One region of the Photobacterium kasasachensis genome, then DNA from elsewhere that is predicted to be linked to it. Evidence: predicted binding sites of a transcription regulator. Region 1 holds the regulator's gene; each other region holds the start of a gene.

Region 1 (7,741 bases):
GGCCTTCGCTTGTTCAAGCGTAAAGTATTGTCCCAGATCGAGGGCAAACCATAGGCCAATAAGGCTGGCTAATGCTGCCAGTAACAGTAGTTTTTTTCTATCCATGACTTTACCTTTTATCGTCGTCCGAAGGAGAGGCAATTGGCTGTTCTGCCGGTTGTTGGATCTCGTTTGGCTGAATCGGTAGCGAACAGAATCCTTGTTTCGGTACATCAAGGGCCGTGTTAAATTTTGCAGACAGGTTCTGGAATGAAATCAAGGCGGTGAGTTCGACAATGGCATCATCGTCATACCATTGTTTCAGTTGTGCGATCATTTCTTCATCGACACGTTGGCCTGTGATGGTAATGGCTTCAACATAGGCGAGCACGGCACGCTCCTGTGGTTCGAAAAGATCACTAACCTGCCAGTTGGCGAGTGCTTTGATTTTTTCGACAGAGTCGCAACGTTCGGCTAGCTTCATGCCATTGGCATCAACGCAAAATTCGCAGTCATTGAGTTGCGATACACGCACGCAGACCAAAGAACGCGTAACTGGCGTAACAGGTGATGATTTTCGGTCCAGGTAGCCAAAAAAGCCAGCCACAAGCCAGAATAGAGTAGGGCGGCGTCCCCAAAGCAGAGCGGGGTTTAGTACATTACCGTAGTGGCGTTTCTGTAGCCAAAGCAATGGCTTGATAAGTAAAGAATAGTGTTGTTTGGCTGGAATACGCACATGAGCCCCTTAATAATGCCTGTCTGGTTATAACTTTATGCTACAACGAGTATATCAATCTGGTAGATGCAATGATCAAACAAAATACGAGATTGGTATGAGACAGAGACCGAATAAAGGGCAAATTAATTTCAAAAAACTAGGAAAAAATCTTTAATTTCGATTAGTTGAGTGAAATGTAAACGGTTTGGCTCTTTTGTTGTTTGGCCATACTCGGCACTTCAGGCTGTTGTAACAATATATAGCCGGATGCGATAAGCGGCATGACAGCCAAGGCCATTGTTTTGCCGATATGGTAGTTGCGATACCAGTATTTTCTGGAGCGTATTTTCAGCAATATGCCCCAAAGCAGCAATATGACATTAAAGCCAATCGTCAGCGACAGGGTGTCATCAAGTGCGTCTATTGGTGCCAGTTGTCGGGTAACCATAAACAAGGCAGCAGCGGGTGGAAATAAGCTAATGATCACCAAGGCACGCATAAGCTTGGGCCACTTGCAAAACTTGTCTTTGAACATCTGGTCTGCTTGTCCAGGAAAAGGCTTGGAACAGTGCATGACAACCTCCTGCTAGAATGACAGCCCAATTCTACTAATGACAATATTGATGAAAAGGATATTGATGCTTTTATGAACAGCTTTGTGAGAGGTATCAATATTTGACGTTATATGACAAAAAATTGTCATTAGGGGGAGCAAAAAAGTGGTAATAAAATAATTATGCATAAGTGGCTATGCGTATATTTTTATTTCTATTAGTTGGATATGCTGAAAATAGCAAATAAAAAAAGAGGTGCTTAGCACCTCTTTTTATAAATATCTATTAGGTTGTTTACGGTAATTCAGAAAGAAGTTCTGAACGACGCTGCTTAGTAATTACCGACCAATGCTGGCCGCTAACTGCACCCTCAAGGGCCCATAGCAACTCGATATTTACCGACTCTTGATGGGTTTGCTGCAATGCTTTATAGGCATTGAGCGCACCGGCTTCAAAGAGCTCTTCAACTGTCGTAATACCGGCCTTTTTCAGCATACGTTCGTTAGCTAAACGTAGGTTCGGTAAATCTTTTATACGACTAGGACCTGATTTGCTTTTGGTTTCTTTATCCTGTTTAGCGGCAGTAAAGGAACGCTTTGCTTGGCAAAGAATTTTTCCAGGTTCATCCCACCATTCCTGCGGAATAGCGTAATGCTTGGTCACAACAGGGAACCCGCGTTTTTTATAAACGTAAGGAGTTAAACCTGCCTGCTTAAATTCTTCTTCATTGTCGGCATTAGCTCGGAGGTGCAACTTATCGTTTACCACAAGTGCAAACATGGTTTCACCCGCGAATATACCAAAACCGCCAAACATCGAGCGAGATTTTACATTCTCGAAACAATTGAATAATCGTAGTGATTCTTTAAGTACTGGTTTGTCCATGCTTCTTCTCGGTGAAAAATATCTTGAGTCACCTAACAACAGAGCGAGGATTTCAGATTAGCAAATTTCACAAAAAAGTTATGTCAGGAAAATGTCAGGATTCATGACATCACTTATTGCTAGATCCATCGGCAACCCCGCTACCATAAGCAACTTAGTTATTGATAAACTAACCACTTTTAGGCCGGAAGCTTTGCGTCCCATCCTTTCGGATGGTTTGCCTTGTTCGTGACTTTTTAAGAATATCTCAGATAATATTTTTGAACTTGCTCCCATTCTGAAAAGTGTGATCTTGCTTCAAGTAATAGATCCCGGTTATGGGATGAGAGCAGCATAAATGCCTTAAAATATTTACAGCAAAAAAAGAGTTAATGACAAAAAAAAACCGATATCAGATATCGGTTTTTTTGAAGGGGCGGGAGATGCCATTTACGCGTTCAGGTCTTTTACTGATTTGCGTACAACAAGCTCCGGTGCCATCTCAAAGATACGTCGTTCGTGCTCTTTATCTTTAACGCGTTCCATCAGGATTTCAATCGCTGTTTTACCCAATCGACGCTTAGGCTGGTGGATTGTGGTAAGAGGTGGCGAGAAATAAGGAGCCAGATCGATGTTGTCGTAACCGATGATAGAGATATCATCAGGAACCCGTATACCCGCCTGCTCAAAGGTACTGATCAGCGCCATTGCCATAATATCATTGAAGCAGAAAATCGCTGTTGGGCGATCTTCCATGGCAATGAATTTGTTAGCGGCAATAACAGCAGATTCACACTCGAAGTCACCTTCAAGTAGCCAGTTTTCATTGACATCAAGCTTGGCTTCGTCCATTGCTTTATAGAAGCCCTTCAGACGCTCACGACATGTTGATTTATCCGGGTGGCCAGACAAGCAGCCAATGTGGGTATGACCGTGTTCAATGAAGTATTTTGTCGCAACATAACCACCGAGCTCGGCGTTGTCCTGGATTTTGTCTGTGTGCGGGCTTTCCGGACCCCAATCCATGATCACCATAGGCAGATCTTTCTTGCGCTCAAGTAGTTCGAGGAGTTTTTCGTCAAGATCAGAGCACATGACCAGCAGGCCATCAACACGCTTTTCTGCCAGCATGCGCAGGTAATCGCGTTGTTTTTCAAGGTTGCCTTCGGTATTACATAAGATCAGCGTATAGCCTTCACCATAGCAATACTCTTCCACACCATGTACAACCTCGGCAAAGAAAGGGTTAGTCGATTTGGTAACCAGCATACCGATAGTACGGGTAGTATTGCACTTGAGGCTTCGTGCAACAGCACTTGGTGCGTAATTTAATTCATCTACAGCCGCTAATACTTTTTTCTGTGTTGCTTCCGCAACAAAGCGTGTTTTGTTGATCACGTGAGATACTGTTGTCGTTGATACACCAGCCATACGTGCAACATCTTTAATCGTTGCCATATTTATTCTTCTAATAATTTAAGATCAGAGGTCAGAACCGACCGTTTCATAATCACTTGTAATCAATAGTACCAAACAGAGTAATTATCTGACTGCATTAGATAATTAGTCTGTTTGGTACAGCGTCTAAAACGCCAAAAAGCCGCTTCATTCACGAGCGGCTTTGTTCTCTTGCCTTACGGGGCGTTTCATTGTGTAATCGCTTGCGTTCACATTCTACTGAGTGTAGCGCACAGTGCAACGTTTCTGTATCCCAACCTTGAAATTCTTGATAGATATCAACAAACTCAATGCGATTTTACACCAATTAGATGCATATCCGATTCAGATAGCTTCCGAGTAGACTGTAGCTATACCAGAAGATATGACTACCGGATAATTATCTGTCGGATGTGCTGTGATGTGCACAGGCCAGCTGTAAACTCTGCTGATCGTTTCACTGGTTAGGGCTTGCCAGGGGGAGCCATCTGCCTGGATTCTCCCCTCATTGATGATGACCAGGCGATCAGCATACTGCGCAGCCAAATTGAGATCGTGGATAACAACAATAACTGCGGCTCCGGTGCGAGCCAACTCACGAGCTACCTGAAGTGTTCGGTGCTGATGGGCAAGATCAAGCGCCGAGGTGGGTTCGTCGAGCATTAGTATACATTGTTTACCCGCCTGACTGAGCTGGGTGAGTACACGTGCAAAATGTACCCGTTGCTTTTCCCCCCCTGAAAGGGTGGGGTAGAGCCGATCTTTTAGCGAGAGCACATCGACAACCTGCATCTTCTCCCGGGCAATTTGCTGGGTTTCAGCATTCGGGATTTGAAGGGGGATGCAGCCGAGCTCCACTACTTCTTGTGCAGTAAAAGCGAAAGTTAAATTACTGTGTTGTGGTAGGACACCCAGATGCTTGGCAAGATGTTCTGGTTTAAATTCAGCCCGCGGCTTGTCGAAGAATTCGATGTCTCCCCCTGCATCAACTTCGCCGCACAGGACTTTGAGTAGCGTACTCTTGCCCGCGCCATTTGGGCCCAATAGCGCCGTCAGCTCACCACTGGCAATTGTGATGTTGAAGTCATCCAGTAATGTTTTTCCGCCTAGGGACAGGTGCAAGCCCTTGGCTTCGATAGCAGCTTGAGGGTTATTCGGTGAAACCTTCATGACATTTTCCCCTTTTGTCTGATAAGGAGGAGAATAAAGAATGGTGCGCCGAGAATCGCGGAGATGATCCCGACAGGTAATTCAGCCGGAGTGGCGACAACTCTTGCCAGCATATCAGCAATAAGCAGGATCAGGGCACCGAGTAGCGCCGATAGCGGCAGCAGGGTTTTGTGGTTTGGCCCAGTAAGCATTCTGCAAAGGTGCGGAATGATGAGGCCGATAAATCCGATGACGCCGGTTAACGAGACGGTGACACCGACGCCGGCGGCACAGAGCAAAATAAGCAGCCGCTTTAGCCTCTGTACATTCACGCCCATATGCCTGGCTTCGCCTTCCCCTAACAGAAAGGCGTTTAGCGCATTGGCATGGCGGTCAAAAGCCAGAAGCAATACAGCAAGCGTGACAAAGGCGAGGGTAATGCCCGGCCAGGTGGCACCAGCCAGCGAGCCCATCGACCACAGTGATAAGTCACGGAGCGCCTGATCGTCGGCAAAGTAATTCATAAGTCCAAGCCCGGCTCCGGATAACGCACCAATAGCGACACCTGCCAACAGCATAATTGTCACAGAGGTGCCGCTTTTATCGGTACCAAGCCGATAAACCAGATAGGTACTGGCTGCGCCGCCAATAAAGGCGAACACCGGCACGGTTCCCATGGTGAGTAGCAGCGGAAATGATGTCGCTAGAGGTGCAAAGATAACAATGGCAAGTGCTGCGCCAAGGCTTGCCCCCCCTGAAACACCAATAATACCGGGGTCTGCCAGAGGGTTGCGGAAAAGCCCTTGCATAACTGCACCGCAGAGCGCAAGTATACTGCCGATCGCGATACAGAGCAGGGTGCGCGGAAGGCGGATTTTATGGATCACGATCTCAATATGTGTCGGGAGCTCTGTTTGCCATGGCAATAGTGCCTTGAGGCTTTCTGAAAAGCTGATCGCCATCGGCCCGACCACAATTGAGGTAACGATAGCAGCAGCGAGTAGCAAAAAGCCTAACGGGAAAACAACGCTGACAGGCATTCGTTGGAGCCGTAGTATTCTTGAGTGCATAAATAGCCGTAGAAAATTTCAGGATCAGTGGTTATAGAAAACGTTATTAAGGCGCTCAGCTTCGCTCAGGCTTTTTAGGCCCAGACCGCCAATAAGTGCCGTACCATCAATGGTGGCCAGTGCTTTGTTTTGACCTGCTGGTGTCGCTGCCAGTAGCGGCATCTTTTTAAGCAGTTCTTCGGCACTGCCAATACTGCTGAGTGTGCGTGAGCTAATCAGAATAATGTCAGGTTGCATTTCCACCATGGCTTCGGTCGAGATCGGTTTGTATGACTCTACCGCACTGGCTGCAGGATTGATTGCCCCGGCAAGTCGAATGACGGTATCAGCAGTGGTATTACGTCCGGCAACGTTAGCGGGACGTCCGTCATGGATCATCAGGAATAGAACTTTTTTGCGTTCATTTTGGTCTGCTAGATTTGCATTGATAGTTGCTACCTGCTGTTTTACGACAGCTTGCAGCTGGTTGGCTTCAGCTTTTTTGTCGGTTAACCGGGCGATTTCATCAATGCGAATCAATAGATCATCGACGGTTTCTCCTGAGTTAAGAATATCGACTTCAATACCGGCTTGCTGGATCAAATCCAAGGTTGTCTTGGGTCCCATTTCGTTTGAGCCTAAAAGCCGGGTCGGATTGAGTGCAATTAAACTTTCAGCTGACAACTGGCGGTGATAACCCAGAGTCGGTACAGAGCTGTCGACCATAGATTTGCTGGTAATGTCGACCGCAACAAGCTGCTCTTGTGCGTCCAGGGCATAGATGAGTTCAGTAATGGCAGCACCGGCACTGATGATTCGTTCATTGGCCCAGACCGAACAGGTTGCGAAAAGTAATGTAGTAGCCAGAGCGATACGCTTCATGAGTTGTCCTCTTCCATTAATAATTGGGTAGCTTTTATGTCATGCTGTTGAAGAAAGGCGAGTAACTTAAGCATGTTCTCAACTGAGCCTGCCTTGTCGGCGCCGATAACAACCGGTTTGTCCGGGTTGGTTTTGATCTCTTTTAGGAGCGCCTGCTGAAACGCCTCCCAGCTTTCTACTGGTTTTCCCTGTAAAGCCCAGAAAGGCGGCTGTGCTGTCAGGTTGATCGTGACAGGATCAGACTCTGTGGTTTGAAGCACTTTTGTTTCTGTTTGCGGCAGCTCAACCTCCAGAGACTCCAGTTTGACGCTGGCAGTGAGAAGCAGAAAGACCATGACGATAAAGATGATGTCCAGCAGCGGTGTCAGATCTGGGGTGAGATCATCCTCGAACTGGCTGGCATTGTTGGTACGGATCATTGCTGAACCTCGGCCTGGTTATGTTGCTTGAGTGTGTCAGGCTGGCCATTCGGAACAAGATTCAATCCTTCGAGCCACAGATTGCAATAATTGAGGGTATGTTCCAGCTTGGCTGTCACCTTGTCTGCCCAGAGCCCGAGGAGCTGGGCACCGGTAATTGCTGGCAAGGCAATGATCAGTCCCGCCGCTGTGGTCCGCATCGCAAGACCTAGGCCATCAGCAAGATCGTTAGGAGTAACAGAGCCAGTTGAAGCTGCAATGCCTTTGAACATTTCGATTAGTCCTAGCACAGTTCCCAATAGACCGAGAAGGGGACTAATAACTCCAATCAATGTCAGCAATCGTAAGCCAGAACGGAGTTGGGTCCGTTTTTGCTGCAGCCAGATCCCTGCCGCATCTTCGCGAAGTGGTTTGTTGAAGTGTCGGTGAGAGATAAGCATCGCAACGCCTTTATAGAGTAATGGGCGCTGATTGTTCAGGTTCTCTGCCATCTTGTTGAGAGATGAGTCGTTGTTACGATCCTGCTTGGCAAGCAAGGCCGTGATTTTGTTTCTTCCGACTCCGGTACACAGTAATACCTGAATACACCGCTCCAATAAGATCATCACTGTAAGTGCTGAACAGATAAGAAGCGGCCAGGTCATGAGACCAAATTGGTTTTGTAGCTGATAGATGTTGTCCATTGTTTAA
Region 2 (7,741 bases), on a different contig from region 1:
GTCGTAATCACCCGGAAAAGAAGCAAGCTTACCGCGGTCAAGATCGATAATGCGCGTTGACATCGAACGAATAAATGCACGGTCGTGGGAAATGAAGACAATCGAACCACGGAACTCTTTCAGGAAGCCTTCCAGCCACTCAATGGTTGAGACATCCAGGTGGTTAGTCGGCTCATCGAGAAGAAGAATATCAGGGTCACACACCAAAGCACGTGCCAATGCGGCTTTACGCTGCCAGCCGCCAGAAAGGTCTTTTAGCAACGTTCCAGGCTCTAACTGGAGGTGCTCTAGAACCGAGGCAATTTTGTTGTCGAACTGCCAGGCATCGGCATGGTCAATTTTACCTTGAGCTCGCGCCAGCTTATTGATGTTCGATTCAGACGGGTCGCTTGAGATGAGATCCAGCAAATGGTGATATTCACGAAGCACCTGACCAATTTCGGCAAGCCCTTCAGCCACATAGTCAAATACCGTTCCTTCTGCGTTACGTGGAGGATCCTGTTCAAGACGTGACACTGTAAGTTCTGACTGACGTTGAATGCTACCGTCATCAAGCAACACCTCACCATCGATGACCTTCATCAGGGTCGATTTACCCGCACCATTGCGGCCAACCAGACAAACACGTTCGTTTGGCTGCAGAATGAACTCTGCACCATCAAGGAGTGCGTGATCGCCATACGCCAGTTGCGCGTTACTAATTTTAATTAATGCCATTATTGTTTAACCATACTGCAAGCTCGGCTGCATCAAATGGCCAGCCAAGTTCGGAGATTGAATCGGGATGTTGAATTGATAGCACTGGGATGGTGACGCCGTAACGTGAAAAGAGCACGTCATCAAAGGCGATATCCACCACCTGAACGTGCTCTTGTACACCCGCGTCGATGAGCAGGCTATAAGCCTGCTCACAGAGATGACACCCTTCCGTGCTATATAGCGTAATTAGCACTTAGTCTTCCTTGTGTGTAATTATCCAGCAGTTATGGATCTGCTTGTTTCGCGCAAAATCCATAGGAAGCGTTTTGTCAGAAATGTTCTTAGCCTGAAGACCAAGTTCTTCCAGCTTGTCGAAATCCATCTTGAAGTGACGTTTGTTGTTCGAGAAAACAATTTGCCCTTCAGGACGCAACATACGCTTCAGGTTTTCCATCAGCATAATGTGGTCACGCTGAACATCGAAACTCTGGTTCATCCGCTTGGAGTTCGAGAATGTTGGTGGATCAATAAAGATCAAATCAAAACTCTCGTCCACTTCCTGCAACCATTGCAGACAATCTGCCTGCACAAACTGATGCTGACGGCCAACCTGGCCATTGAGCTCCATGTTCTCCTGGGCCCAACGCAAATAAGTGTTTGACATATCAACGGTTGTCGTTGATTTAGCCCCACCGCAAGCCGCATGAACTGATGCTGAGCCTGTATAGGCGAATAAATTCAGGAAGTCTTTACCCTGAGCCATTTCACCCAACTTACGACGGGTAACACGGTGATCAAGAAACAGACCAGTATCAAGATAATCGTAAAGATTGACCTTAAGCTGAACACCATACTCGTTCACCGTCATGTGCCGCTCTGCACTTGACAGCTTCTGGTACTGGCTTTTGCCTTTCTGGCGCTCACGCACTTTCAGGATCACTTTGCTGTTATCAACACCTGTTACCTGAATGGTGGCGCGGAGAATGTCCATGATACGACGGCGTGCGGTTTCTTCCGGCACTGACTTCGGCGCAGCATATTCCTGAATAACCAGATAGTCGCCATACTGATCAATTGCCGCATTGTAGTTTGGCAAATCAGCATCGTAGATACGATAGCACTCGATACCTTCTTTCTTCGCCCACTTCTTCAGCTTGGTGATGTTCTTCTTCAGTCGGTTGGCAAAGTCAGGGGCAACCTGAGCTTCTTCAAGCGTGCCTTCCTTCTCACCTTCGACCTGCTTAACCGCACCGCCGGTGATCAAATAACTCTTTAATACACAATCCAGTGCGCCGTTACGCAACTTGAACTGCTTGTCGGCACGCATACGCAGACAACTAAGTAGTTCATTAGAAGCTGAGTAGATTGCTGCTGTCGAACCCGAGAAAGCCAACTTAAGACGATTACCCAGCTCGCTGTACAATGAAATCAGTTCTGGCGTGGTACCCAGACGCTCACCATATGGAGGGTTACAGATGATCACACCATTTTCAAAACCTTCTGGGCAGATTAGCTGAGTTGCATCAGCGTACTCGAAATCAATGAGATCTTTCACACCGGCACGGCCAGCATTATCGCGAGCAATGCTCAATACACGGCGATCCATCTCACGACCGAAGAACTTGGTTTCAACTTTCGCCGGACCACGGCGTGCTTTCACCTTGGCTTCAGCGTGGATCTCAAGCCAAGCTTCTTTGTCGAAATCTTTGATAGATTCAAAGCCCCATCGCTTACGCTTGATACCCGGTGCGATATCAGCGGCCATCAGCGCAGCTTCAATCAACAGCGTTCCTGAGCCACACATAGGATCTAGCAGTGGCTTATCTTTCGTCCAGCCACTCTTCATCACCAAGGCTGCAGCGTGAGTTTCACGTAACGGCGCCTTACCCGCATCAGTTCGATAACCACGCTGGTGCAAGCCGCTTCCGGCCATATCTAACCCCAGTACCCCTTTCTCTCCAGAAAGGCGCATATGGATTCGTAGTTCAGGATGTTCACGGTCAATACTCGGGCGACGAAGATCGGCTTTGGTAAAGCGGTCAACAATCGCATCTTTGACTTTCATTGCGCCGTACTGGCTGTTGCGGATTTCGCGGTTAGTCCCGTTGAAATCAACAATGATACGCGTGTCACTATTGAAATAGTTCGTCCAGTTGATCGCCGCAGCACCCAGGTACAAATCCATGTCATCACGGACATTAAATTCGCTCAGTACCTGAATAATTCGAGATGAGATACGTGTCCACAAGCAGCAGCGATAGGCTGTGGACTGTTCTGCACGGAAACGTACGCCGGCATGGACAACTTGGATCTGTTCTGCACCAAGTTGTGTTAATTCTTCTGCAAGGAGATTCTCAAGTCCTCGTGAAGTGATAGCTAGATATTGATTCATGGAGTTCTTTTCGCACTTATGTTGGTCAGAATTATAACCGAAAACGTCATAAATACCTCGCCCAAAAGGATTTCATTTCGATTATTTAGCCAAAAAAGCACCAAAACTTGCCATCCGTTGAAGTGCCTTTTGTATAGCAACGTCCTACCAGGCAATAGACGAGCAAAAAACACCCAAACACAGACTTAAAAAGTGACCCGAGAAACAACAACCGCTAACCATTACAAGAAAACTGAACATCACGTCCCAACAATTTCATCACAAGCTGCAACTATTGGATTAGCCAGACAGTAAGTATTAACTCAACCCCTTTGTTTACACACAGAAACAAAGATTAACCAGGTCATTGTTTCCCAGGGTGGCATTATTATCAAAACCACCCGTAAGTAATTGTTCACTCACAGACACAAACAATTCAACTCATTGTTTTGTAACAACAAACTTACCACGCAAGAGACGGCAAATAAGTCGACAGCATGATAATGGAGTTAAACTTCAAGACATAGGCAAGCCTAATACAACTATCCCGAAGCGCACTCTTTCCTATTTGGAAACTATTTCCTTTATGGAAAGAATCGCAGTGTTGGTCACTTTCAGAAACGAGGAAAAGGAGGAAGATCTTCCTAGGATATTTTTAATTTAGTACTAAAATACTAGTGTTTTTTTGTCTTTTTATGGCAAAAAGAGGCAAAAAATAATTGCTAATTAATTGATTTTTTTTGACTGGAATCACTTATTTCGCACAAGAAATAACCATTTTGACTTAACTATTGATAGCCTGCCGAAGAGGAATAAACTTGTTTACCTACGCTCAGTTAGAGGTTACCTATCGCCACATTTCGGTTTCGCCATCAAATAGCTCAAGAAAGCATTTAACTGCAGAACTTTCAGATAGTCGTTATTGAGTTATGTGTGATTGACCTGAGTGTAATTGGCCTGAGTAGCGGTGAAATGAATTCTGAGGTAAGGGCCAGGATGAATAAGATAACGAGCTGACAAACCACTACGGTCCGCTGAGGCGGTGTTCAGAGCCACAGGAGGATGGAAATAAGAACGGGGATGAAGCAAGGTAGCCCGGATAAGTTTAAATCCGCAATAATGCGAAAGTCTTACCCAGCTGCTACCCTACTAGCGCAAAATTGACCGGCATTTCGTTAACAAAGGCTTGCATACGGTCGTTCATGACCTTAATGGTGTCGCAAAAGGCCATTTCTTTGGTTGATGTAAGGGCAAGTGGCTCAACGTCTGCTAGCATGCACAGGCTCGCACAGCCGCTATTTTCGATAACAAGGTACTTAGCCGCACCAAACTCTGTTTGCAAAGTAACAACATCACCATTTTCAGGCTCGCAACCACCCTGCTGTGTTTCGAAGAACCAGCTTTTTGGCATCATTGGCTTGTGAAAACGGCTCGCCGCAACGGCATTCAATGCTAACTCAACTTTACGTGGCGCAGAAAGCTCTAGCTGAGCAATGTTTTCTAAAAATCCCTGATAGATGGTTGCATCATCCACGGTGAAAACTGTGCGCTCGAAAGCGGACGTTACCAGGTGCTTGGTCGAAATGGATACACGGAAGACCATTTCTTCCCCTAAATCCAACATCAGGGAATCATCTTTATGGTCGTAATACCACGTCCATGAATCAGTAGGCTTCAGCATTTAAGTGCTCCAAAATCAGTTCTTTATACTGCTTATCCAACGATATAGAAAAAACTTTAGAAGAATTTTACTGTGCCTATGACAAAATAAAAGGGGAAATAAGTGGTTGATCTTGCGGTGGTTGAGCTGAAAGTTTGACAAAAATGACGATTAATAAAACTGAAATATAAAGCAGCGATAAAAAAGTGCCTGCCAAGGATCCCCCCGACAGGCACTTTTTACTGCAATGATCGTTTTGCCTAGATATTGGTAACGATGTCTTTCACCAATTTCGGACCGTGGTAGATAAAGCCAGAGTAAACCTGTACCAGTTGCGCACCTGCCATCATCTTTTCACGAGCGGAGATAGCAGAATCGATCCCTCCTACCCCTATGATTGGCAATGCACCATCAAGTTCTTCAGCCAGGCGGCGAATGACTTCTGTGCTGCGGTTCTGCAGAGGACGGCCACTCAAACCACCAGCTTCATCACAATGCGGCATGTTTTTAACTAAAGAGCGATCCAAGGTTGTATTGGTGCCGATAACGCCGTCGATATCATTTTTGATCAAAGACTCTGCGATTTGGACAATTTCCTGATCTTCTAGATCCGGCGCGATCTTCAGTGCTAGCGGTACATACTTGCCATGCTTCTCTGCCAGCTCTTTTTGTTTCTGTTTCAACTGAGACAGCAAATCATCTAATGCTTCACCATATTGTAGCGAGCGTAGTCCTGGTGTATTCGGAGAAGAAATGTTTACCGCAATATAGCCAGCATACGGGTATACCTTCTCCATACAGATCAGGTAATCCTCTGCGCCCTTCTCTACTGGCGTATCTTTATTCTTGCCAATGTTGATGCCAATTACACCATCAAACTTAGCTTTCTTCACATTCTCAACCAGGTTATCAACACCAAGGTTATTAAAACCAAATCGGTTGATAATACCTTCAGCTGGAATGACGCGGAAAAGCCGTGGCTTGTCATTCCCTGGCTGCGGACGTGGCGTGACGGTACCTACTTCAACAAAGCCGAAACCCATCGCGCCAAATGCATCGATACATTCGCCGTTTTTATCTAGGCCTGCAGCCAAACCAACTGGATTTTTGAATTTGATGCCCATAACTTCGACGGGACGATCAGGAACATGTTGACGATAGAAGAGATCGAGAGGAGTGCCAGTAAAGCGAGAAAAGTTCTGAATAGCTAGATCATGTGCTTTTTCAGCGTCAAGCTTGAAAATTGCAGATCGAGCGAGGCGGTAAATCATTGTACCTCCTTAAAAAAGCCCCGTATAAACGGGAGTACATTATTCACAGTTTACTACCCTTATTCAAATGATATTTTCAACATTTCACTATAAAAACAGTCACTTCTTTGGTTTACAAGGGATTAGAGGGCAAAATAAATTTTAAACTCCCCTCAAAAAGGCAAACGATTTCGTTGCTACTGACAAAAAGGCCGCTCTGCTAGCAGCAGAACGGCCTTTAAATCATGTTGCATGATAATCACAACATGGTGATCTGCTTATGATGATGGACGACAGTTTAAATTCAGCAGCATCAGTTCCCTCAATGCTACCGAGAACTTGGCGAACTCATGAGTTGTACCAACCTTAAACTCGGCAAGAACAGTATCCCAACGGTGAATGGCTGCTTTATGCTGATCCATCCAGTTTTCAATCAACTCTTCTGCCTGCTCTACTTCGGTAGATGTGGTAATCACCGCAGACGTTAGCTGGCGTTGCTGCCAATCAAGATCTTCCCTGAACGAAGCGCGAGCCAATGCTTGCCAATGGTTTTCAACAGGCTGGTTATGAACCTGCTTGAGGAACCAATGCAATGAAAGATCTGCACCAACAACAAAGTACACACGAGAGATAAAGTCGATGTCTTTATCCAGCTCTTTGGCAATCTGCGCAATATCCATTGCTGAGTACAGGCTGCTCAGACGTGCGATGTTATGTGCAAGATCATCCGGGACGCCCTCTTTGATCATGCTATTAGCCTGTTCATTGTGCTCTTGCACCTCTTCCGTTACAAGGTAACTTTCAAGGTTATCCCGCAGCTTCTGAACAATTGGCTGATAGAAGGTGATCTGTTGTTCGATACCTAGCTTGCGATCACGGTTACGCAAGATCCAGCGAGTCACACGACGCAACATCCGACGGCATCGGTAAAGCATTTCATACTGTACTTCTGCCGGGAGAACGTTATCTAGCTCTCGGATCTGGCTAAAGAACTGCTTAAAGTTGAAGATCTCACGACCTACCGCATAAGCAGACGAAATCTCGACTACTGTTGAGCCCGTTTCTTCTTGCAAGCGGGTAACAAAGTTGCACCCCATCTCATTGGACATTTGGTTCGCCAGGGATGTCGCAATCAACTGCTGTTTCAGCGGGTGGTTTTCCATCTGAGAGCGATACTTTTCCTGCAATTCTTGCGGGAAGTAAGCTGGCAGCAAACGCGCATGGTAAGGATCATTGGCAATTTCATCAGTCACCATGTCCTCTTTCAGTACCATTTTGCCATAGGCAACCAGTACAGCCAGTTCAGGACGAGTCAGACCTGAACCTGCCTTCTCACGTTCGGCCAGTGTATCGTCATCAGGTAGGTACTCCAGCGCACGATCCAGCTTGCCTTCTTTCTCCAGGTAATGAATGAAGCGGATCTGCTCTTTCAGCAACTGCACCTGCTGCTGTTGGGTAACCGAAATTGACTCACTCTGGCAGTAGGCATTGTCCAAAACAATGTCGCCGACTTCGTCTTCCATGCGTTCCAGCAGCTCATTACGTTGCTTGTAAGTCAGATCGCCACCAGCAACCAGGCTGTTAAGAAGGATCTTGATGTTGACTTCATTATCCGAACAGTCAACGCCGCCCACATTATCAATAAAGTCGGTATTGACCAAACCACCACGGGACGCGAACTCAACACGCCCGAGCTGGGTCATACCCAAGTTCCCCCCCTCGCCGACTACTTTGGCACGAAGCTCACTGCCGTTGATACGA
Region 3 (7,741 bases), on a different contig from region 1:
TGCTTCTGTTGAGCGCACGATGTTTATTTCCGCGCTGTTGATTGTCGCTACCGCAATCATTGTCTCTTTACTCGGATTTTACAGTGCACGTAGAATTGCGACACCAATTATTGAAGCTGCAGATGTTGCGCAGAAAGTCGCTGACGGCGATCTCACTCACAATATAACGGTAAATGCTCACGATGAAGTTGGTATGCTGCAAACGTCTCTAGATAGGATGCTGGCTAACTTGCGTACTATGGTCGGTCAGTTAACGGATGTTGCAAATCAGCAGGGGGCGACGGCTGATGAACTAGCGGCTGTGACAGAGCAAACCAGTGCGGCCGTTACTGAGCAGCAGGCTCAGACAGCCCAAGCGGTTACGGCAACGACCGAAATGGGGGCAACAATTAGGGAAATAGCTGGAACCACAGCCACTGCATCCAACGTGTGCGAAGATGTTCTGGCAAAAGCGAAAGAAGGTGCCGATCATATCGAAAATACCTATAGCTCTTTGGTCACATTAGGCGAAACGACACAATTGACAGCTGAGCAGATGGTCAATCTTCGCCATGACTCAGAGAAGATAGTTAACGTATTGGGTGTTATCAAGCAGATTGCTGAACAAACTAATCTATTGGCATTGAATGCTGCCATTGAAGCAGCTCGAGCTGGTGAACATGGACGTGGATTTGCTGTCGTTGCTGATGAGGTACGTCACCTTGCACAGTCTACGCAAAAATCGACCTCGGAAATTGAAGCCATTATCGAAGCTATTGTGGGGGGAACAAATGCTGCTGTTGAAACTATGGAAACAAATGTTGAGCAGACGAACAAGGTACAACGGATAGCCGAACAGGCTAATCAGATAAACAGTATGCTCTCAAAAGAGGTTGGTGGTATTTTTGATATGGTTGTACAAATAGCGGCAGCAACTGAACAGCAAGCGACGACGATTGATGAAATAGCCCAAAATATTGAGTTCATCGATACTGGTGTATCTGAAACAGAAAAAGCAACTCGAAATATTGCAGACTCCAGCAGTGAGTTATCGCGAATGGCACATGCTTTAAATATCGAAACTCAAAAATTCAGTACGTAGCGGCTTAGATAATTGCGTTGGGAAAATTACTTAGAGGAAGGCATGAATTATAGCTAACTGGTTATTCTAATTAAAAAACTAATAGCGCAGTTATAAGAGATTGCAAACCAGAAAGAATGGTCAAACATTTATTTAATTGGGATAAGTGCTTGATAAAGAATGAATGAAAAAATGCCACTCTGAATAAGGAGTGGCATTTTTGTTATGTGTGTTTTATTGGATTCTGAGTCCCATAAAGGTTACTTAATTTGTTAGACAATAAACTTGTTCATCACACTATCTTGTTCACGTACTTTGTTGATTTGAACTCCCATTGCCTCGTTGGCACCATTGGCAGCATCGGCAACCTGTACCGAGAGCTCTTTGATGTTCAGGGTGTTGGTATTTATTTCTTCGGCAACCAGGCTCTGCTCTTCAGCTGCAGAAGCAATCTGCAGGTTCATATCGTTGATTTGCTGAATTGCGCCACTAATGCGTGCCAAGGCTTCATCTGCCTCCTGCGCTTTTACAACGGTATTGGCCGCTGTTTCCTTGCTTAGCCCCATAACACTAGCGGCTGAGCTGGCGCCAGATTGAAGTTGCTCAATCATCTGGCGGATTTCTGTCGTTGACTGCTGAGTACGCTGGGCAAGTGTGCGAACTTCGTCGGCGACTACGGCGAATCCACGGCCAGAATCACCGGCACGTGCAGCTTCAATCGCTGCATTGAGTGCCAGCAGGTTCGTTTGGTCAGCAATTTCATTGATCACCTTAAGGATGGACTCAATGTTGCCGGTGGCTGCTTCCAGTTGTTTGACGACCTCAACAGCCTCATCGATTTGTTCCGACAGATTGGTAATGGCAGTCGCGGTATGGGAAACCACGTCACTTCCCTCGGTCACTGCTGTGTCCGCAGCTTGAGCCGCAGAGGCGGCACCTTGCGCATTACCGGCGACATCTGATGACGTGGTCGCCATTTCATGCATAGCCGTGGCGAGCTGATCCAGTTCCTGCAACTGAGCAGACATCGCACTGGCAGACTGTTTTGCGCCTTCTGCCGTCATTTCTGTGCCTTGCATGATGTCATGGCTTAATGACTTGGACTGAATGATAAGGCCTTGTAGCTTTTCGGTGAAGGCGTTAAAACCCGTTGCCAGCTCGGCAAACTCGGCATCGGTGCTGGTGTCCAGACGGCGGGTCAGATCGCCCTGACCGGATGCCACGTCCTGAATTGCGATATTCAAGTCTTGCAAAGGACGCATGAGTACTTTGATAAGAAGAAGCAGGGCAATAATACCGGCAATCAGAGCAACAACTGAATAGATGATGGAATCTGTTTTTAGCTTGTCAACGGCGGCAAATGCCAGGCTTTCATCCAGAATAGTACCAATGTACCAGTTCTGGCCTGCAACCTGGGTAAAAGAGAGCTTAACAGTTTTACCGTTGAGTTCAGTTGTTACTACCTTGTCTGAAAGAGCTTGATTACCCAGGAAGTCTGACATTGGTTTGCCATTATATTTCTCTTCAGGGTGCGCAATAACGGTACCATCGTTGGCAACGATAAATAGGTAACCGGCATCAAACAGTGAGACCTGATTTACCAGTTCAGCCAGGCCGCCTAGGCTAACGTCAAAGAAAATGGCGCCGGTAAATTCACCGCGTGCAAATATTGGCGTTGCAATGGAGACCAAAATCTCTTTGGTAGCAGAGTCGGCGTACGGCGCGGTGATCACAAGATCACGGGCTTCTTTGGCGTCTATGTACCATGGACGTGCCCGAGGGTTCCAGTCACTGCCCGGGTTCCAGCTCGGGTCATTACTGGTATAGCTGCCATCTTTCTCAAAGCCGAGTCCTGTCAGGAGAAAGGTGTTCTTCATTACAGGCTGGCTGATAACGGTTTGGATATTATTGAGTGATAAATCTTGCTCAATCAAGCTAGTAGCGTAACTGGCAAGTTCTTTGCGACTGCTTATCTCGGCATTGACGGTATTACTCATACCAGAAACAATTTCCTCAATACTTTCCATGACCAGAGTCTGGATCTGAGATTTAGTATTGAAATACTGATTGGCAGACAGCAGAGATAATGCTGCAAGCAATATGGCGGATGATGTGGCGACCACTTTATGGCTGAACTTCATATGATGAGACCTCAACGAGCACACGTATATTTATAGGTTTGATAGCCATTGTGTCGGCTGGGTAACGGGATTGTTAATAGCGGTTGTGTAAATATGTGATCGCGGAATGTGTTTTTTTGCTGGTAATTAAGTTTATAAAATCTGTATTGCAAAACACGGCTAAATTCTGCACTTTTAAATATTAAAGCAGTTGAATATTGCGATTTAACGCTTGTAAATATAGTTAAAAATATAAAAAGAAAAGCGGCATGATTGCCGCTTTTTTTTAATTAACAATGTAATTGCTAATCAATTAAATTATATTCATCGCGCAGAATATTAATAATTTCAGCTTTAGGGTTTTCACTCAGTGTGATTTTTTTGCCGGTGATTTTTTCAGCAATGCTGGTGTAAACCTTGGAGACTTGCATGAGCACCTCTTGTGGCAGGGCGTTGTCACGCGCTAATGCCGAACGTTCATCCATGCGATCTTTGTTGAGCAGGATGTCAGGATCTGGGAAGTGGTTTAGCAATAGCTGGCGGAAATCTTCTTTAGAATTTTCAACTATTTTTCCTTCACGGAAAGCGGCACCTTCCCAGATACGTGATGAATCAGGTGTACCGACTTCATCCATATAGATAAGTTTATCGTTGCCTTGGGCATCAGTGACATAGCCAAATTCAAATTTGGTATCGACAAAGATTTGGTCCAGTTTTGCAAGGGCGTCACTGATCACACCAAAGCCTTCTTTCAGTAAGGTTTCGTAGCGAGCAATATCATCCGCTGAACTGAAATTAAAGGCGGCAAAGTTATCTTCAATGTTCTTTCGGCTGATGTTGACATCATCAACGGCCGGAACGCCAGGAATGCCTTCAAGAATGCCTTTGGTGGACGGGGTGATCAGTAATTCTGGTAGCTTCTGATCTTTTTCCAGCCCCTCGGGTACATTAATACCGCAGAACTCACGTTCGCCATTGGCGTAGGCACGCCACATCGAACCCGTGATGTACTGGCGACAAATGGCTTCGATTTTGATCGGTTTGGCTTTTTGCACAATCCAGACAAATGGATGGGGGATATCAAGAATGTGGCTATCGGCCAGGCCGTTATCGCGGAATAGCTTAAACCAGTGATTAGAAATAGCATTGAGCGCGGCGCCCTTGCCCGGAACGCCTTTCATTCCGCCTTCGCCATGCCAGATACAGTCGAATGCGGAGATACGATCACTGATCACCATGATGGCGAGCGGGGCATCTGGCTGTACGTTATAGCCTTTTTCCTTGATCAGACGGCGGCTATCTGCTTCCGTCAACCAGTACACGGAACGTACTTTTCCGCTATGGACGGGTTTGTCTGTACGGATCGGGAGATCGTCATTTACAGCGAGAACTTGATCAGCAAGGCTCATGGTGAATTCCTATTTCAAAAGTCGAGACAAAGATAAAACCATGCAGGTTAGGCCGGATATGTCTTCAAAACAGCAGCCTAGCCTGTAACTGTGGCTGATAATAGCAGAAGCCATTACAGCTTTCAGCAAATAAAGCAAACGTTTGCGTGATTTGATTTGCAGACTATACCGGTGGGAATTTGAATTTGGTCTGTTAGTATCGATTTTGAGGAGCGAAGTGGCGTGAGTTGTGGCAAAATCACCGTCTTTTCGTTTTCAGGTTCAGGTCCACTATGACGCGCTATACCCCCGAGCAGACAGCATTTATTAATCACCAAACAGGTAATGCCCTCTGTATCGCAGGCGCAGGAACGGGGAAAACCACAACCCTGGTTGGCCTGATTGAAAAGAAGCTGGCGTATATCCCTGCCGAAGCAATGTTAGTGATGATGTTCAACCGCGATATTCGTACCGACTTTCAGCAGAAACTCGTCACAACGGGGATAGAGCAAAACGTACCGGTCCATACTTTTCACAGCTTCTGCCTCAAGCTGCTTAATCAAACAGGGGTTCTCAGAGAAACGGGCTTTCGCGTTGATTATCAAAGCGGTGAGAGTGATAAGTCACTGGTAAAAACAGTACTCCGGGCAGTGGCAGGACAGGAGAAAAGCTTCCAGCGCCAGCAAATGGTCAAAGATCCCAAGACCATTGAGCTCTTGTTGAGTTTTATCGGCCTGGTTAAGGCGTATATGCTGCCGCCACGCGAAGTGTTCCGGATGTCAGAGATCAGCCGGGACTATTTGTTCATTATTGATGCCTATGAGCAGTTCGAGACCTTGCGCAAGCAGCAAAAGGTGCTGTTTTTTGATGACTGGCTGGTGGAGTCGGTGAAATTGCTCGAAGGCAACGATGCAATACGTGAGCATTATCATCAGTACTGCAAGCTTGTAGTGGTTGATGAGTTTCAGGATATCAATACGGCTCAGTACCGCTTGCTCAAACAGCTGCTGGGGCCAGATACACAACTGCTGGCTGTCGGTGATGTTGATCAGTGTATCTATAAATGGCGGGGTAGCGCACCTCAATTTATGCTGGATTTTGAACAGGATTTTGCTCCTGCCAGTACCTATACCCTGTCTCGTACCTTCCGGTTCGGGCATAGTTTGGCTTTGTCGGCGAGTCATTTAATCGCTAACAATAAGCAACGATTTAGTGATTTCCTAACCATTTCTGATGAAGCTATCAGTGATACCGCCATTGAGATGTTAGGCACTTCGCGTCAGGTCGGTGAAATTGCCCAGTCGGTGCAGAACTACATCGCTGACGGTGGCGAGCCGTCAGACGTTGCCATTTTGGTTCGGCGCTGGTCGCAGACCTTGCTGTTTGAGCTAGCATTTTTGAGCAAGCAGGTGCCATACCAAATGCCGGTGCCCTCGGTATTGGCCAATAGCCGGGAAGTTAGGTTGCTGATAGAACTCATGCTGCTGGCGACAGGCAGGTACGGGGAGATGCCTCAGCAGCAAAAGTCTTTGTTGCTATTTGGTTTTTTGAGCTTTCCCCATTGTTATGTACCGAATAAGGCACTGCGGCCGCTGTGCGATCAGCTGGCCGGTATGGAAACCACCAACTGGCTGGTGTTTATTGGTCGGTACGAGAAAGCGAACAGTAGCCTGAAGCTGGATAATCTGATCGAGCGATTGGATTTGCTGGTTCGATTACAGCGAAAGGGGAGCTTCAAGGCGCTGGAAGTCTATAACCAGTATCGCAATGACAGCGGACTCGATAGCTGGATATGGAAAACCGAGGCAACAGCGACTGAAATTGAAGAGGCCATTGAAAGGCTCGACAGTGTGGCAACGGTGCTGGAATCGATGGATCAGAATTGCGAAAAAGCACTGCAGTATTTCGAATATTACACTCAGCAGTCGGCACAGCAATCTGCCCAGCGAACTGGGGAGACCAATAACGAAGCTTCGGGTGTCCAGTTGACAACGATTTTCCGTGCCAAAGGCTGTGAATATAATCATGTTCACCTGCCTTTCTGGGATAAGGATGCCTTCCCTTATATGAATAAATCGTCGGGGAGTATTGCTGCCGATGTTGAGGAAGAACGGCGGCTGGCCTATGTTGGCCTGACACGGGCTAAAGCGCGGGCAATGGTGTATTTCACCGAGCCGGATAAACCAACGGCCAAAGCGACCAATGCGAGTATTTTTGTATTGGAGGCGAAAGTAGATCTGGCCAGAGAGCTGGGGCCGAAGTTGTACCAAAGTGGCGAACTGCCCCATCACCGGTCTCCTGTTGTCTGCGAGTATTACAGGAAACTAGGGCGTGAAGCGGATGTTCAGTCTCCAATTGAAATCATGATTGATGCTCAAGGGGCTGGCAATGATTCGGACACCAGCCAAGGCTACAGTTACCAGTGGGCACTGGCACAGCCGTTGCCGGTCAACGCTGATAAAGTCATCAGTGCAATGATCCGCACTAAGACAGCCAAGTACCTTGATTCTGAAATCAGCCGGGTGATCCGCGAGCTTAATACTTCGTCGGAGACCAAGAAAAAAGTATTGATTAACCGACTTATTGTAGCGGCGAATGCCAGAAGCCGGGTAAGGCGGTGATTGCGTTTTTACTAATTTTATCAATAGAATAATTCTTTGCGCGATATCGACAATTCACTGCGAGAATATTCTCGCTATCAGAAATAATGTGAATACACTCGAACGCCTGACAATTTAAATTTGAATCACATCGCACCGTATTTTTGTTGAACAAATAATAACCAGAACCCGAAAGATAGAACGGAGGCTTGTTATTTATGTTAAACATTAATAAGACTAAAAGAATTGGTTATTTGATTGGTATGGCACTCAGTGTTAGTGCAAGCGGCGTGACTCTCGCTAATGTACAACCTATAGAGTGGGTGCCAGGTCAGACTCAGGTTGTTAATGGTGATGTTGTTAGCTACAACGGAAGTTGCTATATCGCCCAAAATAATCCGGGCGCATGGGATACACCGTCTGCGTCATCATCATGGTTTTGGAAACCCTCGGATTGTACCACCCCTGTAGAGCCTGGTCCGGGACCAGGTCCCAACCCTAATCCGGAACCCGGCCTGACGGTGATCCCTGATGGCAAAGGCGGGTACTTAATGCCGCGCAGTGAGCTGGAAG
Region 4 (7,741 bases), on a different contig from region 1:
GGTCGCCAGCAGCCATAGGTGTTCGCTGTCAGGGACTTCATTGAGAGTGAAATAGCCATTGGCCCGTGCTGAAATAAACACGCTATCACCGCTATCAAGGGCATGGAGGCGTGGGGAGAGCAGGCCGTCGGCAACCCGGGTAGCATAGACCTCTATATTGTTATCGCTGGGGGGATTGACAAAGGAGTAGGCTCGCTGGACCATTTTGCCGTCAATTTCCAATCCAAGCTTAGTAAACTGCCCAGCCTTGAAGGGCTCTATATTTGCATGCAAGACAAGGCTAAACAGGTCACTATTCCAGTGACGATTGGTGATAACCTTCGCGGGGATCCAGTCGGCCATAATAATCTCCTAATTATGATTTTTGTATTCGATAAGCGCAGCGCCTCTCTCCGGCAATAATGTGTTCGTTTCGTTCGACGCGGTACTCGTTGCCCAACAGACGTTGGAAGACAGAAAGCTCTGATTTACATAGGGAAGGACAGCGCGTAGCGGCATGGCAGATCGGGCAGTGGTTTTCCACCAGAATGAAGTCTTCACCGTCCTGGTGAAGTTGGGCCATGTAGCCTTCCTGTTCCCTCAGGGTAGTAAGTATTTCCAGTTTTTCTCTTACATTATAGCTGTTTGCCAATGCATGCCGATATTGTTCAAAGGTTTGATTCTCTCTGCGTTCAACCACCTGGTTGAGCCCGTCGGTCCCAAAGAGCTCCTCGACAGAATCAAGCATTTGAATAATAAGTTCGCCATGGCGGTCGGCAAAGCGGCGGTGGCCCTTGCTGGTCAGGTTCCAGTGCCGGGTCGGGCGACCAACCTTGGCCTTGATATCCTGGTAATCAACCAATCCGTCTTCCTCTAGCCCCTGTAGGTGCTGGCGTACGCCCATGGTCGTCAGTTTGAATTCTTCGGCCAGCACCTTGGCTGTGACAGGGCCATCCTGCTTCATGCGATAGAGTATTTTTTCAATCGTTTTCATATCAGCTGCTACTTCCTTTATTGGTTTATTATGTAGCCAGTTAAGTAAATAAAGCAACAGCTTTACAAAGTTAAGTATAAACCAGAAGTGCCAAGCCGGTGGGAGAGCCTGCTGTTGGCTGTGCAGATAAAAAAAGGCGTACATCAAATGCACGCCTTCGTTACAACCTGAAGGGCCGGTTACAGAATATGCCCTTTGACAGCATCGTCTTTGCGTGCCAGATAATGGGTCGACTTGATACGTCGGATAGTACGGCATTTGCCGCGGATCAGCAGGGTTTCCGTCGTGGCGATATCGCCCTGGCGGCTGATTCCGTCAAGCAGATCACCTTTGGTAATGCCGGTGCCGGCAAAGATCACATTGTCGCTCTGGGCCATGTCTTCCATACGCAGCACGATGTTCGGTTCGATACCCATTTCGCGGCAGCGATCGATTTCAACCTGGCCCAGCTGGCGGTTTTCCTCGCTGTCGCCTTTGACCTCGTGGCGCGGCAGCAGGCGGCCGTGCATGTCGCCGCCCAGGGCGCGGATCGCTGCCGCCGAGACGACACCTTCCGGCGCGCCGCCGATGCAGTACATGACGTCAACTTCGCTGTCCGGCATACAGGTCAGGATAGAAGCTGCCACATCACCGTCAGGCACCGCAAACACGCGTACACCCATCGCCTGCATCTGGGCAATCACTTCGTCATGACGAGGCTTGGCCAGCGTGGTGACTACCAGGGTATCGAGCGTTTTTCCCAGTGCCGAGGCAATGTTTTCCAGGTTTTCAGTCAGCGGCAGGCTTAGGTCGATACAGCCTTTGGCCGTCGGGCCGACAACCAGCTTTTCCATATACATATCCGGTGCTTTCAGGAACGAGCCTTTCTCGCCGGCAGCCAATACGGCGAGGGCGTTGTTCTGGCCCATCGCCGTCATACGGGTGCCTTCGATAGGGTCAACGGCAATATCGACGGCATCACCGCCGGTTCCTACTTTTTCGCCGATATACAGCATAGGCGCTTCATCAATCTCGCCCTCACCGATCACAATTTCGCCCTCGATCTCGGTCTGGTTGAGAAGGGTACGCATCACTTCCACGGCAGCGCCGTCAGCGGCGTTTTTGTCGCCGCGGCCAAGCCATTTGTAGCCAGCCAGTGCTGCACCTTCGGTGACACGAGAAAATGCCATTGCTAAATCGCGTTTCATTGTTACTCCAGAAAGAAAAAAGGCCCAAAAAAAATCTGGCGCGATTTTATCACAGCTTGGGTGAAACGTTTGCGTTAATTTTTTGCCGTCGAAATGGCGCTATATTCGCGAAGATGGAGACGCTTGCACCCAGCGACGCGTGATTGCCAGCGTGGAAGCGAGAATAAAAAAGAAGGCCTGCATTGCAGGCCTTCTTGAGGGGGGAACTCAGAGGGAGTGTATGCTGTTAGATGTCGTCTTCGACAGCCCAGCTCTTGGCACACTCAACGGCACGCTTCCAGCCTCTGTAGCGGCGTTCACGTTTTTCTTCGTCACCGTCTGGAACGAAGTTGCGATCCAGTACGGCTTTGTCTTTCAGCTCGTCAATACTGCCCCAGAAACCAACAGCCAGGCCGGCCAGGTAACCTGCACCCAGTGCAGTTACTTCGGTAACAACCGGGCGGTGAACTTCGGTAGCCAGAATATCGGACTGGAACTGCATCAGGAAGTTATTGGCCACAGCGCCGCCATCGACACGAAGGGAAGCCAGGTTGATGCCGGAGTCCGTCTGCATTGCATCCAGAACATCACGGGTCTGGTAGGCCACACTCTCCAGCGTCGCACGAATAATGTGGTTGGAGTTAACACCACGGGTCAGGCCGACAATCGCGCCACGCGCATACGGATCCCAGTATGGTGCGCCCAGACCGGTAAAGGCCGGTACCACATAGGCACCGTTGGCACTGCCCACTTTCTCGGCAAAGTATTCTGAGTCTTTGGCATCGTCCAGCAGCTTCACTTCATCGCGCAGCCACTGAATTGAAGCGCCGCCCATAAATACCGCACCCTCGAGGGCATAAGCTACGTCACCGGTAGGGCCACAGGCCAAGGTGGTTAGCAGGCCATTGTGAGAGGTCACTTTTTCCTTGCCGGTGTTCATCAGAAGGAAACAACCTGTCCCGTAGGTGTTTTTTGCCTGGCCCGGCTCGACACACATCTGGCCGAACAGTGCGGCCTGCTGGTCACCGGCAATACCGGCAATCGGGATACGGGTACCGCCCTTACCACCAATGTTGGTCTGGCCGTACACTTCCGACGATGGCTTCACTTCCGGCATCATTGACAGCGGAATATCCATTGCCTTCAGAAGCTTCTCGTCCCATTGCATGGTGTTGATGTTGAACACCATGGTACGTGAGGCATTGGTGAAGTCAGTAACGTGGACACGTCCCTGAGTCATCTTCCAGATCAGCCAAGTATCAACGGTACCGAACAGAAGGTTACCGGCTTCGGCTTCTTCACGCGCCCCTTCGACGTTGTCCAGGATCCACTTGATCTTGGTGCCCGAGAAATAAGGGTCGACGACCAGGCCGGTATTGTCGCGAATATATTCTTCCAGCCCCTGTGCCTTCAGAGTTTCACAGGTGTCGGCGGTACGGCGACACTGCCAGACGATAGCGTTGTATACCGGTTTACCGGTGTTTTTGTTCCACACGATAGTGGTTTCGCGCTGGTTGGTGATACCGATACCGGCTACCTGATCGGAGCGGATACCGGCCTTGGCGAGAGCTTCAACCAGTGTCGAGCTTTGGGTCGCGTAGATTTCGAGAGGATCATGCTCAACCCATCCGGCTTTTGGATAGATTTGAGTAAATTCACGCTGTGACGAGCACACAATGTTTGCGTTGTGATCCAGCACAACGGCGCGGGAGCTGGTTGTACCTTGATCTAGTGCAACAATGTACTTTTGCTCTGTTGTCATGATGGTTTCCTCTAGTAGTAATTATATTTTAGGGTAGTAGAGAGATTTTTATGCTTTTGCTGCTTCGCTGTCACTTGCGCTTTCTTGCTCTTGTGCAACGGACTCAGCGTTGCCTGGCAGATAAGCACCAATGGCTTTCGGGTATAGCCAACCGCCGAAGCAGGCACCGAAGATAGGCGCCAAGATTGGAACGATCATATAAGGGATGTCTTTGCCGCCAGTGAGTGCCATATCACCCCAGCCGGCCAGGAAGGCAAAGAATTTCGGACCGAAGTCACGCGCCGGGTTCATGGCAAAACCGGTTAGTGGACCGAGCGAGCCACCGATCACCGCGATCAGAATACCAATCATCAACGGGGCCATCGGACCGCGAGGGGCTCCGTTTTTGTCATCTGTCAGGGCCAGGATGGCAAACATCAGTACGGCTGTGATTACAAACTCAACCGCAAAGGCACCACTGAAAGATAGGGCGGCATTCGGGTAGGTAGAGAAAATACCGGCGGTTGCCAGGCTTGCCTCACTGCCTCGAACAATTTGGTTGGTTGCTTCAAACTCTGCGAAAAGGTTGCTGTATAGGCTATAGATCAGAGCAGCGGTACAGAACGCGCCCAGTAGCTGAGCAGCAATGTAAGGCGCTACTTTGCGTTTGTCAAAGCCATGGAACAGTGCCAGGGCAATGGTGACGGCAGGGTTGATATGGGCACCGGATACACCAGCGGTACAATAGATGGCGATAGCGACACCTAGGCCCCACATGATGCTGATTTCCCACTGACCGAAGTTTGCACCAGTCAGTACAAGTGCTGCGACACAGCCAACACCGAAGAAAATCAATAGTCCTGTACCAATGAACTCGGCAATACATTCGCCAAGTAGCGTATGTTGTTTCGGGGTAGTCATTATTCAGTCCTTTTGTCGAATGTTGTAGGGGTATTTCTTTTATCTTTCTTATTCGCTCTTAATGTACTCGAACTAAACGTAATTGAAATGTTAAAGAATTAATTTTGTGCGTTCGAGCATAAAATTAGGTTCACTTTTGCGCGTTCGCGCAAACGGTTGCGGTTTTTTTGAACTCGATCAGCCTGGCTTGGGTGCACTGCAATTTGCTTGATATGCTGATTCAGGTATTTTGGTTTATCTTATTGAATTGGAATAAAAAATCCGGCCATGAAAAGGCCGGATGTGCCATAAGGGCAAGATCTTGGATAACTCCAAGAGAGATACGATCAAGATAAAAATTAGCATGGCAACCCTGCATTAAAATAGAGTTAGATCGCAATTCTAAGCATTTCGTCACGTTGCGCTCACACACCGTCGAGCATTTGTTCAGTTACTCGGCATTATGGTGAAAAAAGCTATGCTGGACGAATGTCGACAGGGTGGCCGGAGAGGACTGGCTGTATTTAGCTGGGGGCAGGCAAAATAACCGTCAGAATTGTGTAAATTTCACTCATTTGTTGCAAAGCGGCGGATTTGTAGATGCTAGAAGGCGGCAGCCTCGTTAGAATAGGCGCAACAGTAATGTAAACAGAGCCTGTGGGATATTACCTTAACGGTTTAAGGTAAAATGATAGGCGGAGATCAGGTGAACAATATGTCATTAGAAATGTTGGAAAAGCTAGAAGCCAAAGTACAGATGGCTGTTGATACAATTTCCCTGCTACAAATGGAAATTGAAGAACTAAAAGAACAAAACGATAGCCTATCGACTGAAGCTCAAGAGCTACGCTCTGGCCGAGAAGCGCTGGAACAAGACAACGAGAAGCTACGAAATGATCATCAGGCCTGGCAGGAGCGTGTACGCAACCTGCTTGGCAAGATGGACAGCGTCGAGTAAAAAAACAGAGCCTTTTGGCTCTGTTTTTTTATCTGTCAGGGACGCGATGTAATGAGAGGCTGGCAGCCTGATGGCTCCAGCTTGCTCGTTATCCTGCCTACTCGATATCCAGCGGCTCGGGTGAAAGGATAACGCCCGTCGTATCGGCATAGATGTGATCTTCCGGCAGGAAGGTGACCCCGCCAAAATTCACGGCGACATCAACTTCCCCTATACCTTGCTCATCGGCACCGACCGGAATGGAAGCCATCGCTTGGATGCCGAGCTCCATTTCGTCCAGATCATCGACGTTGCGGACACAGCCGTAGACAATAATTCCTTCCCATTCATTGGTGGCAGCCAGCTGTGCGATATCAGCATCAATGAGCGCGCGTCTCAGTGAGCCTCCGCCGTCGATAAGCAATACACGGCCCGCACCGGGTTGTTGCAGCACATCACGAATCAGCCCGCTATCTTCAAAGCACTTAATGGTTGTTACCTGGCCGCCGAAAGAGTTTCGGCCACCATAAGAGCTGAACATTGGCTCAACAACATCGACTTGGTCGAGGTAGATATCGCATAGTTCGGACGTATTATATTCCATAAGTTCGCTTCTTCTTGTGGCAATTGAAAAGGGTCGGTATACAGCCTGCTGAGCATGAGTCGTTGCTGATGGCTTTCTGCTAACCTGTTGAAAGTATAACTAGCCAATATGACATTGCAATAACGCCCCTCACAAAGCAGGGGCAAGTTAGCGCGTCAGATTCTAGCCGGCTGCCAGCACGACACCAGCGGCGAACAGCAGGTTTGTTAGCAGCGCACATTTCACCATGGTGGCCATCATCGGGCGCAGGGCGGCTCCGTCTGCTGACTGTAGTACCTGTTTCCCGTGCTTGAATAGCAGGGGGGCACTCAGGACAAACAGCCAGCCAAACGGCGAGTGCAGCTCAAGGGCGGCAAATAACGCCAGGCAGAGTACGCTGCCGGCCAGCAGGAACAAATGGTACTTGCGTCCCCAGTCGGGACCCATACGTACCGCCAGGGTGAGCTTGCCGCAGGCCCGGTCATTGTCGATATCCCGCAGGTTGTTGATATTCAATACACCAACGGCCAGCAGACCGCAGGCCGTGGCAGGCAGCATAATGACCGAGTCGATTTGACCTGCTTGCAGGTAGTAGGTGCCGGCAACGCCAAGCCAGCCAAAGAACATGAGTACCGAGAGATCGCCCAGGCCGCGGTAGCCGTAGGGCTTGTTACCGACGGTATAGGCAATGGAGGCTGCAATCGCCATCAGGCCCAGCAGCATAAAACCGAACATATCCTGGAGGTTGTTGCAGGCGATGAAGATCAGGCTCAGGCCGCTGGTGACGGTCAGCAGGATATTTAAGATCATCGCATTGCGCATCGCTGACGGGGTTACCAGCCCGGACTGGATTGCGCGTTGTGGCCCGAGGCGGTGCTCGTTGTCCGTTCCTTTGACGGCATCGCCATAGTCATTGGCCAGATTAGACAGGATCTGGAGTAGGAGTGCGGTCAGCAGGGCCAGGCCCGCTACTAAAGCAGAAAAACTTCCTTGCCATCCTGCGACTGCACTTCCGCATACAATCGATGCGACGGCCAGCGGCAAGGTTTTCGGTCTTGCGGCATCCAGCCAGATTGCGAGTGAAGATGAATTCATAATGTGCTTATTTCGGAATCAGTCGAAGGGCTATTATGGCGTATACACAGCGATGGGCAACTTTATCGGCAGATTGTTTGTTCAAGAACAAAAAAACGGCACCATAAGGCACCGTTTTGATATAGGAGAAGAACAAATAGATTGTTCAGGCTTACAGGATGAAGCGGCTCAAGTCTTCGTCTTCGACCAGCTCACCAAGACGCTCATTGACATAGGCTTCGTCGATAATCAGCTTGTCACCCGATTTTTCGGTCGCGTCGTAGGACAGCTCTTCCATCAGGCGCTCCATGACCGTGTGCAGGCGGCGGGCACCGATGTTTTCAGTACGTTCGTTAACCTGCCACGC

What was found. The regulator PurR, encoded in region 1, represses purine synthesis genes. The targets are predictions, from matches to a motif close to TNANGNAAACGTTTNCNTNA.
Region 2: pyrD (quinone-dependent dihydroorotate dehydrogenase) is a predicted target of PurR. The motif match lies at 6,158-6,177, and genes of this name have one in related genera.
Region 3: L4D19_RS10450 (phosphoribosylaminoimidazolesuccinocarboxamide synthase) is a predicted target of PurR. The motif match lies at 4,720-4,739, and genes of this name have one in related genera.
Region 4: glpX (class II fructose-bisphosphatase) is a predicted target of PurR. The motif match lies at 2,218-2,237, and genes of this name have one in related genera.

What each region holds. Positions count from the first base shown of each region.
Region 1 covers NZ_JAKJSH010000012.1:145,772-153,512, forward strand. Annotated here, with positions in the region: gene L4D19_RS17610 (dihydrolipoyl dehydrogenase family protein) at 1-105, opposite strand, end outside; gene L4D19_RS17615 (carboxymuconolactone decarboxylase family protein) at 110-715, opposite strand; gene L4D19_RS17620 (hypothetical protein) at 879-1,271, opposite strand; gene L4D19_RS17625 (TfoX/Sxy family DNA transformation protein) at 1,546-2,136, opposite strand; cyclic di-GMP riboswitch class I at 2,264-2,368, opposite strand; gene purR (HTH-type transcriptional repressor PurR) at 2,566-3,573, opposite strand; gene L4D19_RS17635 (heme ABC transporter ATP-binding protein) at 3,898-4,722, opposite strand; gene L4D19_RS17640 (FecCD family ABC transporter permease) at 4,719-5,771, opposite strand; gene L4D19_RS17645 (heme/hemin ABC transporter substrate-binding protein) at 5,796-6,632, opposite strand; gene L4D19_RS17650 (ExbD/TolR family protein) at 6,629-7,051, opposite strand; gene L4D19_RS17655 (MotA/TolQ/ExbB proton channel family protein) at 7,048-7,734, opposite strand; gene L4D19_RS17660 (energy transducer TonB) at 7,738-7,741, opposite strand, start outside.
Region 2 covers NZ_JAKJSH010000018.1:59,065-66,805, forward strand. Annotated here, with positions in the region: gene uup (ATP-binding cassette ATPase Uup) at 1-717, opposite strand, end outside; gene L4D19_RS22550 (glutaredoxin family protein) at 704-952, opposite strand; gene rlmKL (bifunctional 23S rRNA (guanine(2069)-N(7))-methyltransferase RlmK/23S rRNA (guanine(2445)-N(2))-methyltransferase RlmL) at 953-3,091, opposite strand; gene L4D19_RS22560 (cell division protein ZapC) at 4,212-4,751, opposite strand; gene pyrD (quinone-dependent dihydroorotate dehydrogenase) at 4,991-6,001, opposite strand; gene L4D19_RS22570 (NAD-glutamate dehydrogenase) at 6,259-7,741, opposite strand, start outside.
Region 3 covers NZ_JAKJSH010000007.1:121,167-128,907, reverse strand. Annotated here, with positions in the region: gene L4D19_RS10460 (methyl-accepting chemotaxis protein) at 1-1,081, shown strand, start outside; gene L4D19_RS10455 (methyl-accepting chemotaxis protein) at 1,333-3,201, opposite strand; gene L4D19_RS10450 (phosphoribosylaminoimidazolesuccinocarboxamide synthase) at 3,486-4,589, opposite strand; gene L4D19_RS10445 (ATP-dependent helicase) at 4,862-7,189, shown strand; gene L4D19_RS10440 (glycoside hydrolase family 19 protein) at 7,387-7,741, shown strand, end outside.
Region 4 covers NZ_JAKJSH010000009.1:100,888-108,628, reverse strand. Annotated here, with positions in the region: gene L4D19_RS13985 (ferredoxin--NADP reductase) at 1-342, opposite strand, end outside; gene L4D19_RS13980 (helix-turn-helix transcriptional regulator) at 356-973, opposite strand; gene glpX (class II fructose-bisphosphatase) at 1,153-2,160, opposite strand; gene glpK (glycerol kinase GlpK) at 2,387-3,901, opposite strand; gene L4D19_RS13965 (MIP/aquaporin family protein) at 3,950-4,801, opposite strand; gene zapB (cell division protein ZapB) at 5,496-5,738, shown strand; gene rraA (ribonuclease E activity regulator RraA) at 5,836-6,321, opposite strand; gene L4D19_RS13950 (1,4-dihydroxy-2-naphthoate polyprenyltransferase) at 6,484-7,395, opposite strand; gene hslU (ATP-dependent protease ATPase subunit HslU) at 7,547-7,741, opposite strand, start outside.